One region of the Rhizobium sp. RHZ02 genome, then DNA from elsewhere that is predicted to be linked to it. Evidence: riboswitches for the same ligand, from Rfam matches in the RefSeq annotation. Region 1 holds a riboswitch; each other region holds the start of a gene.
The links. A riboswitch is a leader RNA that binds a small molecule or an ion and turns the genes downstream of it on or off. The one in region 1 is predicted to bind cobalamin.

Region 1 (4,197 bases):
CACCTACGTCACCTTCAATCCGACTGCGGAAGAAATCGCCGAGTCCGCGGTTCTCGCCGCCGAGGAAATCAAGCGCTTCGGCATTACGCCGCGCGTGGCCCTCGTTTCCCACTCGAATTTCGGCTCGCGTGAATCCGAGAGCGCGACGAAGATGCGTGCTGCTCTCAAGCTCGTTCGCGAAGCAGCCCCGGAGCTTGAAGTCGACGGCGAGATGCATGGCGAGAGCGCGATCTCCGACGCCCTGCGCAAGCGCGTCATGCCCGACACGACCCTGCATGACGAAGCGAACCTGCTGGTCTTCCCGAACCTGGATTCGGCGAATATCACCCTCGGCGTCGTGAAATCGATGATCGACGGCTTGCATGTAGGGCCGATCCTGCTGGGCGCTGCGCTGCCGGCGCACATCCTGGCGCCCTCGGTGACCTCCCGCGGTGTCGTCAACATGGCTGCCCTCGCCGTCGTCGAGGCTTCACAGCCGGCGTGATTTGCGGCCGATCGAGAAAATGCGCTAAGATTCCGACTGCAGCCTGTTAAGACAAACGGGCTAGCAATGGAGGCGCGGCAGGACGCCGCGCCTTACGACCTGCTCACCGATGGGACGATGCCTTGAACCGCTGGATTCTGTCATTCGCAGCCGCACTTGTGTTGATCGGCTCGGCCCATGCCCAGGTGCCGGCGATCTGCGGAGACCTGCGTGCCCGCCTTGCCGATCTGCCGCAAATCATCGGCAGCACGCCCGAGGTGCGCAAATTCGCCAGCGCCATCGCCGAACAGAACCTTGAGCTTCGCAAGGTCCGCAGCGATCTCCGTCAGAACGGCTGCACAAGCGGCAGCATGGTCGTGATCGGCGACGATGACGGCTATTGCGGGGAGCTTGAGCGCGCGGAGAGCAAAATGGTCGACAACATCCGTTATCTGCAGCAGCGGCGCGACGAGCTGCGTGGCCAAAGCGAGGATGTCCGCACGCGAAACGAGCTTCTTGCGGCGCTCGATGACAATGGCTGCAACGAGGAACAGTGGCCCGCCGACAGCGGCGATGGATATGCACCGCCTCCAAGCATTGAAGATCAGGCGCTGCGAAACGACACCTTCGTACCGCCGGGTGGCGATCCCGGCCAGCGCCGCTACGGTCTCCCCGGCATGTCGACGCCCTCTCATCTCAATACCGTCTGTGTGCGCACCTGCGACGGTGGCTTTTTTCCGTTAAGCTCGAATGCAACCTCGCAGGACTTCGCCCGCGATGCCGACACCTGCTCGAAGATGTGTCCCGGCATCGACACAGAGCTCTTTTATCATGACGTCTCCAGCACTGAGACTTCACAGATGATATCGGCGGCCACGGGCGCTCCTTACAGCGCGATGCCGAACGCTTTCGCCTACAAGAACCGAAAACCCGGCGAAAAATCATCCTGCAGCTGCGACCTCAACGCCTACTATGAGCGGATGCGAAAAAGCCAATCAATCAGCGAACCGCCGCAACAAGGATCGATCACCACGATCGAAACCAAGAAGCCCGAGCCAGCGAGCAAGGTCGCCGCCCCGGCTGCACCGCAGCCTCAGGTGCCGGACAGGCCATATGATCCGGCGACCAACAAGGTGCGCCAGATCGGTCCGCAGTTCTTGGCCGGCGACCAAGGCACAATCGACCTCAAGCATCCGGCAAAGCCGGGCCCTCAGCCGCAGCAGCAATAGCCGCCCTCAGTCCGCTGGATTGTCCCAGCGATCCGTAAACACCAGTTCCTCCAGCAGCAATCGCTGGCGCCATCCTTTGACGGCGAGTTCCGGCTGGTCATAGAGCCGGTCGACATAGCCGACGCAGAGCCAGGCAACGATCTCGACCCGATCAGGAACACCGAGGATGTCCTTGATGTCGGACTCGTGAAAGATGCTCACCCAGCCGACCCCCACGCCTTCGGCTCGGGCGGCGAGCCACAGATTCTGCACGGCACAGACCGTGGAGTAGGAATCCATCCGCCGATTGTGCGTCCTGCCAAGAACGACATCGCCGCAGCGATGCGGATCGCAGGTCACGCAGATGCTGAGCGGTGCGGTGCGGATGCCCTCAAGCTTCAGTGACCGGTAGAGCTGTTGCCGCCCGCCTTCAAACATCTCGCCCGCCTCGCGGTTGGCGCGATCGAAGGCCTGCCACGCGGCCTCCTTCACCTTATCATCGCGCACCAGGATGAAATTCCAGGGCTGCATGAACCCAACGGACGGCGCGTGATGTGCGGCCGTCAGAAGCCTTTTGACGACGTCGTCCGGTATGGCATCCGGGAGAAACTCGGAACGCACGTCGCGTCGCGTCGAAATCGCCCTGTAGACGGCGTCGCGTTCCTCGTTCGAAAAGGCTGCGGCTCCCGACAGGGAGCCTGAGTGGTCTGGTCGCATCGTCAATCCCCAACAACACAACCGCCCGCAGTCCACGCGGGTCAGTCTATGATGTCGGGCCGGTCTTCTGACTTGGCGTCATCCGACTGCCGCGCCTTCCCGGTACTGGACCAGTGGCTCTTTGCGGCAGCCGTCAGCCTTACAGCGTTGGGCACGTTTCGGTCTTTCACCGAATTCCCGATTCTCCCGCCTGCGACGGGCACCCGACGGACGCGTCTATGCCTATAAACCCTGGCCGACGCAATCCCTTAATCCGAGACGGGAAAGTAGCGCACATAGGCGAACTCATCACCTGACGGCGACCAGTTGGGCACGTTGATCGTTCCCTGCCCGCCGAAGAGATCGAAGAGCGTCGTCAGGTTTCCGCCATCCGTGTCCATCAGCCGCAGGCGAACATCGAAATCGCGTGGATGGTCGAACACATCAGGATCGTAAGAAAGGATCAGAACCTTGTCGTTGTTGGGCGACGGATGGGCAAACCAGTTCCCATAGTTGTCACTGGTGACCTGCTCGAGACCGGTCCCATCGGGATGGATTCGCCAGATTTGCATGAGGCCGGTGCGGCTAGAATTGAAGTAGATCCATTGACCGTCGGCGGAATAGTCCGGCCCGTCATTGCGCCCCTCGCCGTGGGTCAGCCGCTTTTCTTCGCCGCCGTCAACGGAGATCGTGTAGATATCGAACAAATCGTTGCGGATGCCACAATAGGCGAGTTGCTTCCCGTCGGGCGACCAGCCGTGCCAATAGGATGGCCGATTTTGCGTCACCAGCCGCGGCGTACCACCTTCGGCCGGCAGCACATAAATCGTCGACTTCCCGAACTCGGTTTTGTCGGAGATGACGATCTGGCGGCCATCGGGCGAAATGCCGTGGTCGTTGTTGCAGGTCGTCGCAAAGCCGGTATCGACCTTGCCGACCTTGCTCGAACCATCAAGTGCGAGACGGTAGAGGAGTCCGTCGCCGTTCAACAGTAGATAGGTCCCATCCGGCGAAAAGTTCGGCGCCTCAACGAGTTGCGTGGTTTGCCAGACGACGCGCGCCTCGCCTGTCCTGATGCTGTAGATCTCAACGGAACTGCGCAATCTGAATCCTCCTGAGCATCGAATCCGCCAGACCTACGACGGCTCGCCACTCAGCACAAGCAAATGCGCCTGACCGAGAATCTGCTCTGGAGGTAGCTCCTGCGTGATGGGCGTTTTATCCACCGATCACAAATGCGGGAAACCTAGCGGTTCATCTAGCGTTCATGACGAAGATGTGACAGTTCGACGAAGCTTTTATGACGTCGGAGTTTTCCAGTTGATCGCGTTGGTAATGAGGTCTGCAGCGGCGGCGCGTTTTGCGTCGCTTTCCACCGATTTCGGGGGAAGCGCTCGGTCGCCCGCCCTACGCACCGCACTCAGCGTTGCTTTTTGTGCCCTGCTTGCGCTCCTTGCCACCGCCACTGTCGAGATCATTGCCCGCGATGGGTTGGCCGACGTCCGCGAATTCCTGACATCGCCTGTGCGTCCGGGGATGACGACGGTTGTGATGTTGACTGTCCTGATGCTGTCGCTCGATGCAGTCCTGGGCCGGCGGTTCATTTCGGCGCTGATCGTTCTTCCGCTTGTGATCGTCCCCGCCATTGTATCCAACCAGAAGCAGCACTACCTTTCGGACCCGCTTTATCCATCGGACGTCCTTTTCGGGCGGCAGATCATGGAACTGCTCCCTGTGATGGTGCGCGACCGCCCCTGGACGGCCGTTGCAATGCTTGTCGGCATTGTCCTTTCCGCTACCGCGATTGTCATCTTCTGGCGCTTCGCCTGG
Region 2 (4,197 bases), on a different contig from region 1:
TCGAATTCTCGAAACCCTTAAAGCTCTGACCCCGCTCGACGGCCAGCCGGTTCGAGGCACGGATGGCATGATAGGTGACTGTGTAAAAGTACATGTTGGTGAAGTCGACGCCCTCTTCGGAGCCATAGTAGATACGTTCGCGGGCGAGATAGCCGTGAAGGTTCATCTGCCCGAGACCAATCGCGTGACTGTCGGCGTTACCCTTAGCCACGGCTGGAACGGACGTGATGTTGCTCATGTCGGAAACGGCAGTCAGCGCCCGGATCGAGGTTTCGATCGTCTTGCCGAAATCGGATGAATCCATCGCTGCAGCGATATTCAGCGAGCCGAGATTGCAGGAGATGTCCTTGCCCATGTGCTTGTAGGAGAGATCGTCATTGTAGTCGCTCGCCTCGCTCACCTGCAGGATTTCCGAGCAGAGGTTGCTCATGGTAATGCGTCCGGCAATCGGGTTCGTCTTATTCACCGTGTCTTCAAACATGATGTAGGGATAGCCGCTTTCGAACTGGATCTCGGCAACAACCTGAAAGAAGTCACGCGCTTTGATCTTCTTTTTCTTGATGCGGCTGTCGGCCACCATCTCCCGGTACTTTTCCGTCACCGAGATCTCGCTGAAGGCGACGCCGTAGACACGCTCCACATCGTAGGGCGAGAACAGGTACATATCCTCGTTGTTCTTTGCCAGTTCGAATGTGATGTCGGGGACAACAACGCCGAGGGACAGCGTCTTGATGCGGATCTTCTCATCGGCATTCTCGCGCTTGGTGTCGAGGAACCGCATGATGTCGGGGTGGTGGGCGTTGAGGTAGACGGCGCCTGCCCCCTGCCGCGCGCCGAGCTGGTTGGCGTAGGAGAAGCTGTCCTCAAGGAGCTTCATGACCGGGATTACGCCTGACGACTGGTTCTCGATCTGCTTGATCGGCGCTCCCGCCTCGCGCAGGTTCGTCAACGACAGAGCGACACCGCCGCCGCGCTTGGAGAGCTGCAAAGCGGAATTGATGCCGCGTGCGATGCTCTCCATATTGTCCTCGATGCGTAGCAGGAAGCAGGAGACAAGCTCACCGCGCTGCTTCTTTCCGGCATTGAGGAAGGTCGGGGTCGCCGGCTGGAAGCGGCCCGAGATGATCTCATCAACCATGTCGCGGGCCAGCGCTTCGCTGCCCTGCGCCAGCGTCAGTGCCACCATGCAGATACGGTCTTCGTAGCGCTCGAGATAACGCTTCCCGTCGAAGGTCTTCAGCGTGTAACTGGTGTAGTACTTGAACGCGCCGAGGAAGGTCGGGAAGCGGAACTTCTTATCGTAGGCGTGATCGAACAGGTCGCGGACGAAATTGAACGAATACTGGTCCAGAACCTCCTGCTCATAATAGCCTTCGGTCACGAGGTAATCGAGCTTCTCCCTGAGATTATGGAAGAACACTGTATTCTGGTTTACGTGCTGCAGGAAATACTGCTTGGCCGCTTGCCGATCCTTGTCGAGCTGAATCCTTCCGTCCTCGTCATAGAGGTTCAGCATCGCGTTGAGTGCGTGGTAGTCGAGCGTTGCGTCCGCCACCTTCGTATCCGCCACCTTCACAGGGCGTTCGAGAACTGCCGTGTCCAAAATCGTTCCAATCCATGTTTGACATTGGCGACATCCTCCACGGTGCCCAGAAGCTCGAACCTGTAGAGGTAGGGCACCTGACATTTCCTTGCGATGATGTCGCCGGCAAGCCCGTAGGTCTCGCCGAAGTTGCTGTTGCCCGCGGCAATCACGCCACGGAGGTTCGAGCGGTTCGCCGCATCGTTGAGGAAACGGATCACCTGCTTGGGGACGGCGCCCTTGCCGCCGTCGCCGCAATAAGTCGGGACGATCAGGACGAAGGGACGTTCCGCCGTAAGCGTGAGCTCGGCGCCGATCGGAATCCGCGATGCGGGCAGCCTGAGTTTTTCGACAAAGCGGCGGGTGTTCTCGGATCTGCTGGAGAAATAGACGAGCTCACCCATCGGCCGATCCTCAGGCCAGAGCGTTGATCATATCAGGTCGGAAGCCAGCCCAGTGCAGGTCACCGGCAACGACGACGGGAACCTGACGGTAGCCGAGACCCTGCACGAGCTCGTAGGCCGCGGTGTCGGTCGAGACGTCGATCACGTCATAGTTGATCCCTTGCCGATCGAGCGCGCGTGTGGTCGCCGTGCACTGAACGCAGGCAGGCTTGCTGTAGACGGTGATGGTCATGGTAATCCTCATGTCAGATAGGCGGGCGATAGCGATCGGACATCCTCCGACGTCCGGCCAAAAGTGAGCGATGATGAAGGCAGCCGCTTGCGGTCGCCGGACGCTCAGGCGCCCGTCATTCGCGCGGACGGATTTCGAAACTCAAGATCATAAGACTTCACCCCGAAGTGGCTCATGCGGCGGTCAGGGGAAGCGGCACGCACGGCAACATCCCGCACGCAATCGCGACCTTCCGGACACCCCGCCCGTGGACGTTTGCGTTGCAAGGCAGGTCTCCTGGCTTGCGGGTCATCACATTCGATCTGCCTTCCCAATGCCCTCAAGGCGTTCAGTGGACCTATCGATCGAATGCTCGCCGCTCACAGTTGCGGGGGCAGCTCCGGCATTGCTCGACCCATCATGGGCCTCACGCACCGTATTCCCGTCTTAGCTTCCGACGCGAATCGGAAGAACCTCGAACACAAGATATAGTATACGAGGCGAAAATCGCGTCAACGGATACCATCAGACAGACGCAGAAACGCTGGGGACAAATAATGAAGGCAACGAAGCCGGACCTTCGCCCGGCTTCGGGGTTCGGTGGCACGGTAGGGCTAGCCCTCTACCGCGGCTACTTCGCGCAGGCTGCGCGCGGCTTTCACCATATTGACGAGTGCGGGTTTGACCTCTTCCCATTGCGGGTTTTCAAGCCGCAGTCCGGGTTGACTCAAAGTTGGCGGTCGCTCAAATGTGTGCGCGCCAGACTGAGCAACGCTCGCATCTCCTCGGCATGAGGAACCCGCGGCGAGTGGATGTCATAGACACCCAGTCCGATTTCGTTCGGATAACCTTCTCCGACGAATGCATCGAGCAGTTCCATTTTCGACCTTGATGTCTCGATCGAGATCCCATCCGCGTCCATCGCGGCGATCGAATCCATGATGTCGTTGAACTCGGAATAGCACATGTGCGTATGGATCTGCGTGTCGTCCGCCACGTCGCTGGAGCAAATTCGGAAGCACTCGACAGCCCAATCGAGATAATGCTGCCAGGCACCCTTCCTGAGGGGAAGGCCTTCGCGTAACGCCGCTTCGTCGATCTGGATCATCGCCGCGCCCGCTTGCTCGAGATCCTTCACCTCATCATGGATGGCGAGCGCGATCTGTCGGCACACGGTCTCGCGAGGCAGGTCGTCGCGAACGAAGGACCAGTTGAAGAATGGTAACCGGTCCCGTCAGCATCCCCTTCATGGGCTGCGTTCAAGCCAGGCAAGCAGGCTTCCCCTCACTTCGGTCGTGATCTCGAATTGTACGGGACGTCCGGTCTTTCGCTGGACGACCATGGCGCGGGTTCGAATTTCTTGAACGAGAGTCCCGATTTTGATCTTAGCGCGACGCCCGCCTCGTGCCCTCTACCTCAACCCACGCGCCCTCCCGTGCAGCGGTTCGTTCATCGATCCAAATCGGCCGTCAGCATTGCAGAACACTTCAATATTTACCGTAACGTACTTCCTCTCGTGCCTCGAAAAGCGAGGATGTTGTCAGCGCCGCTAACAAGGTCAAGGTCATCATGTCGCTACGCTCTGTTACTTTCCTCCTCCTCGCTTTTTTGATGGTGGCAGGTGGGACCTCGGCGCAGACCGCTCAGGTCAGCGATGAAGAGATCAGCCAGGCCTATATCTACCTGCTTGGCCGGCTGCTGATCACGCGCCAACAACAGCTCGACTTCCAGGAAGGTTTTAAGTGGAACGAGTTGGTTCACAGGAAGCCCGGCGCGGTGGACTGGCCCAATCCGAACCTGGACGTCGCCTATTCCGAGGCCTGGGTTGCAGTCGACGAGACCAGTTGCACAATCGTCTCGGTCCCTGAAATCAAAGACCGGTACTTTACCGTCCAATTCCTGAACGGGTGGGGCGAGACGCTTGCCAATATCAACGAACGCGTCTTCCCCAACAAGGCGTCGGGCGATTTCGCCGTTTGTCTGCGAGGCGCAAAAGTGGA
Region 3 (4,197 bases), on a different contig from region 1:
GCGCAGACACGGCAAAGCCTGTCGTATTGATCACCACCTCGGGCTTGATGGCGTTAAAAACACTTTCGAGAATGCCCTTCGAGACAGGATCCTTGAGGCTGTAAGCAAACACCGGCAGCGGCCGGATGCCTTCAGCCAGCAGCGTATCGATCAAGGCTTCGACAGGCTTGGTCTCTCCGCTTTGCACGAGCGCGCGATAGAAGCTGACCGCGACCACTGGCGTTTGTGACACTCCCTGTACGAAGCGCACCCGTTCGTCGCACGCCGACCTCCACTCTTCGACGCCGACGACGCCCTTGCCCGGCCACCAGATCCCAGCCTTCATCAGCGGCGATGCCGCTTCCGGCTTTTCAGTTCCCGAGAGCATCGCACCGGCATAGTCCAGAAACGCCCGCGAATTGGCATCGCCGCCTTCGATGAGATAGGCCCAAAGGGCGTTCAGGTCTTCAAGCGGTACATTCGAAAATGGTGTCAACCCCGCATCGGACTTCGAATCTCCGGGCAGCACGGCGATGAACGCGCCAGATCGAGCTGCCGCCGTATGGAGCGCCTCCAGCGCATAGTGGAAGTAGCTGGCGCCACCCAGCGCCCTCACGACGATTAGCTTGGAGTGGCGGGCCGTCCGCTCGATATAGGCATCGACCGACATTGGATGCTTCAGGCTCATCAGGCTTGCCAGCCGCAGCGAGAAGCCGGCCGACGGTTCGTCATAAGCGGCGGCTATCGCGGCAAGCTCGGTATCGGCAGCCGACAGGAACAGGACATCGCCGGGCGATTGACCGAGATCGATCGCCTCCTCGGCGTCACTGATTGTTCCCTGCTGTGCCAGAAGCAGATGCATCGGTCTTGCCTTATGCCAGCGCTTCGATCGCCTTGCGCACCGCCGCTTCGTCCATCTCGTGCAAGCCGATGACGACAAGACGGGTGCCGCGTGCTTCGCCCGGCGCCCAGGCGCGATCGAAATAGTGGTCGATCCGGCTGCCGACCGCCTGCAACTGCAGGCGCATCGGCTTGCCGGGAACATCGATGAAGCCCTTGAGCCGCAGCACGTCATGTTCGCCGATGATGCCCCTCAGCGCATCCACGAAGGCTGCCGGATCGGCAACAGGACCAAGCTCGACCACGAAGCTGTCGAACTCGTCATGATCGTGCGGCACGCCGTCCTCGTGTTCGAGTTCATGGTGGGACTTGCGATTGACCACATCGTCTTCCGTACCGACGCCGAGCCCGAGCAGCACGCTTGCCGGAACCTCGCCATTGCGCGCCTCGATCATGACAGGCTTGCGAGCGATACGGGAAGCAACCTCATCGCGCACGCGACCAAGGCCGGCGGTGTCGAGAAGGTCGGTCTTGTTGAGTACGATCAGATCGGCGCAGGTCAGCTGGTCCTCGAAAAGCTCCTCGATCGGGCTCTCATGGTCGAGCGAATCGTCTTCGACCCGACGAGCCTCGACGGCATCGTGATCGTCCGCGAAGCGGCCCGCGGCAACGGCGGCGCTGTCGACAACGGTAACGACGCCATCGACGGTGACCTGCGTGCGGATATCAGGCCAGTTGAACGCCGCAACGAGCGGCTGCGGCAGCGCGAGACCGGATGTTTCAATAACGATATGGTCGGGGCGCTGTTCGCGCTCCAGAAGCTTGGTCATCGTCGGAATGAAGTCGTCGGCAACCGTGCAGCAGATGCAGCCATTGGTGAGCTCGATGATGTCATCCTCGGTGCAGTTCTCCGCGCCGCAGCCCTTGAGCACGTCGCCGTCGACGCCGAGATCGCCGAATTCGTTGATGATAAGCGCGATCTTCTTACCGTTGGCATTGGAGAGCAGATTGCGGATCATCGTCGTCTTGCCGGCGCCGAGGAAACCCGTGATCACGGTCGCCGGAATTTTCTGCTGGTTCATGAAATTCAACCCTTCATCTTCAACGGCAGTCCAGCCGCGATAAAATACACATCCACGGCCTCGGCCGCGATCATTTGATGCAGACGGCCGGCATGGTCCCGAAACTCCCGCGCCATGCGGTTTTCCGGCACGATACCGAGACCGACCTCATTGGAAACGATGACGAGACGGGCTCGTGCCGTCGGCAGATACGCCACAAGCGAGGCAAATTCCGCCCCTATGTCGCGGTCTTCCATCATCAGATTGGTGATCCAAAGCGTCAGGCAATCCACCAAAACTGCCCGCTTCTCGCCATCGATCGCCCGCAGGCAGCCGACAAGATCCAGCGGCTCTTCATGGGTATGCCAGAGATCGCCGCGATCGGCTTTGTGCTTGTCGATCCGGGCGCGCATCTCGTCGTCCCAAGCCCGACCGGTCGCCACGTAATGGTGCTCCAGGCCGCTCGAGACGACCAGTTGCTCGGCAAAACGCGATTTGCCCGAGCGCGCGCCGCCCAGGATGAAAGTCGCGCCTGATGATATCGGGCTCATGGAAAACGCTGACCGATCTTCGGAAGCCTTCCGCGAGAGACCGGAACGACTGCGGAGCGCAGCCGGCAAATCTGTCTTTCAGCCATGACAACCTCCGTGCTGGCAGCGGGCATCACCCAGGAATGGGCTTTTCGCCCGGCACAGTTGGCAGGTCTCCTGGCTCGCGGGTCTTGGCCGCGATCGGGGCAAACCGGAAACCGGTCGCCCCAGATCGTGCCAGCGGATCTTCCTCGCCTTCCCGGCTGCATTTCATGAAAAGGCGGACGATTCGTAGACGTAAGAGGCGTCCTGCCCCGGTTGATCATGATGCACTGCCAGTGACTTTTCCGTCGCCACTTTCGCACAGCCCGCCTGCACCCTTGCAGGCTGTCAGCCACGCGAAACCAACGCCGGACGGAAAACCCTGACCGCTCTACAGTCGCGGGGTCGGCTCTGATGACGGTGCCCGAATTGGGTCCACCGCTTCACATTCCCTTTTCATCCGCACCGATTCAACCGGTCCGGAACCATCCGTTATGGCGTCATCGTTAGGCAAGGCCACTCCTGAAGTCAATCAAAAGCCGTCGCTCCTAAGATTGCCGTCATCGCCGCGAAACGCTGTCAAGTCGACCTACTCTACAAGATTTATCGTCTTTTATCAGTGGCTTACGTCATAAATAATTATTGTCCGCGCCGGTCTTTTGCCGCAATTGCATCGCAAGCGGGTCGCGCCACTGATTTGCCCCTCCCTTCCTCGCACTTGAACGCGCCTGCGCCCGCCTAGTTTTCCTGCCATGCTCCTCAAAATCGATATTCGCCGCTTCGGTCCGTTTCATACCCTTCTCGATATCGGGCGGATGCGCGCCCTGCTGCGCCGCAGCGAGATGGGGATGGTCATCGCCGGCGCGATCGTCGGTGTCATATCGGGTTTGGCGGTGACCGGTATGGGTCTCATTTCCCGCGAAATGCACAGCCTGATCTTCGGAATCAGCGACGTCGAGAGACTGAGTTCGTCGCAGATCGACAACAAGCTGCTGTTGCTGACGGCGCCGGTCTGCGGCGGCATTCTCCTGGGTCTGTTGCTGTTCGTGCTTGCCAAGACCCGCAAGAAGCCGATGGTGGATCCGATCGAGGCGAACGCACTGCATGGCGGTCGGCTATCTCTCACCGATAGCATTCTGGTCGCAGTCCAAAATCTTATTTCTAATGGTTTCGGGGCCTCCGTCGGCCTGGAAGCCGGCTACACGCAGCTGGCGGCCGGACTGGCCTCGAAGCTCGGGCTGAAGCTGCAGCTTCGCCGCTCGGACCTGCGCGTTCTCGTTGGGTGCGGCGCAGCGGGTGCGATTGCCGCTGCCTTCAATGCCCCGCTGACCGGCGCATTCTACGCCTTCGAGCTCATCATCGGCTCGTATACCATCGTCTCGCTAACGCCGGTTGTGGTTTCTGCGCTGGTTTCGACGCTGGTGGCTCGGCTGCTCGGTGGCAGCGATTTCCTGATCGACGTTGGCGAATTCGGTACGGTCATGCCGGCTGATTACGTCCCGGCTCTCCTGCTCGGCGCATTCTGTGCGGGTGTCGGTATCATGATCATGCAGGGCGTTGCCTGGATCGAGGAATTGGCTCGCCGGAGTTCGATCGCGACGCCGCTGCGCCCTGCCCTTGGCGGCATCGTCGTTGGCCTCCTCGCGCTGATCACACCGCAGGTGCTGTCGGCAGGACATGGCGCGCTCCACCTCAACCTCGGGCGCGACGTCGCGATTCCGGTGCTCGTGGGCCTGTTCCTCCTG

Region 2: another riboswitch for cobalamin. It lies ahead of nrdH (glutaredoxin-like protein NrdH); the one in region 1 lies ahead of bluB (5,6-dimethylbenzimidazole synthase).
Region 3: another riboswitch for cobalamin. It lies ahead of cobU (bifunctional adenosylcobinamide kinase/adenosylcobinamide-phosphate guanylyltransferase); the one in region 1 lies ahead of bluB (5,6-dimethylbenzimidazole synthase).

Annotation. Positions count from the first base shown of each region.
Region 1 covers NZ_JACUZX010000009.1:98,945-103,141, reverse strand. The annotation lists gene IB244_RS15930 (NADP-dependent malic enzyme) at 1-484, shown strand, start outside; gene IB244_RS15925 (DUF2865 domain-containing protein) at 607-1,692, shown strand; gene bluB (5,6-dimethylbenzimidazole synthase) at 1,699-2,388, opposite strand; cobalamin riboswitch at 2,428-2,610, opposite strand; gene IB244_RS15915 (TolB family protein) at 2,637-3,470, opposite strand; gene IB244_RS15910 (LTA synthase family protein) at 3,688-4,197, shown strand, end outside.
Region 2 covers NZ_JACUZX010000033.1:36,749-40,945, forward strand. The annotation lists gene nrdE (class 1b ribonucleoside-diphosphate reductase subunit alpha) at 1-1,603, opposite strand, end outside; gene nrdI (class Ib ribonucleoside-diphosphate reductase assembly flavoprotein NrdI) at 1,573-1,986, opposite strand; gene nrdH (glutaredoxin-like protein NrdH) at 1,997-2,218, opposite strand; cobalamin riboswitch at 2,467-2,690, opposite strand; partial or broken gene IB244_RS28525 (5-methyltetrahydropteroyltriglutamate--homocysteine S-methyltransferase) at 2,812-3,453, opposite strand; gene IB244_RS28530 (DUF1214 domain-containing protein) at 3,767-4,197, shown strand, end outside.
Region 3 covers NZ_JACUZX010000034.1:20,240-24,436, forward strand. The annotation lists gene cobN (cobaltochelatase subunit CobN) at 1-841, opposite strand, end outside; gene cobW (cobalamin biosynthesis protein CobW) at 852-1,901, opposite strand; gene cobU (bifunctional adenosylcobinamide kinase/adenosylcobinamide-phosphate guanylyltransferase) at 1,907-2,431, opposite strand; cobalamin riboswitch at 2,560-2,957, opposite strand; gene IB244_RS28790 (chloride channel protein) at 3,205-4,197, shown strand, end outside.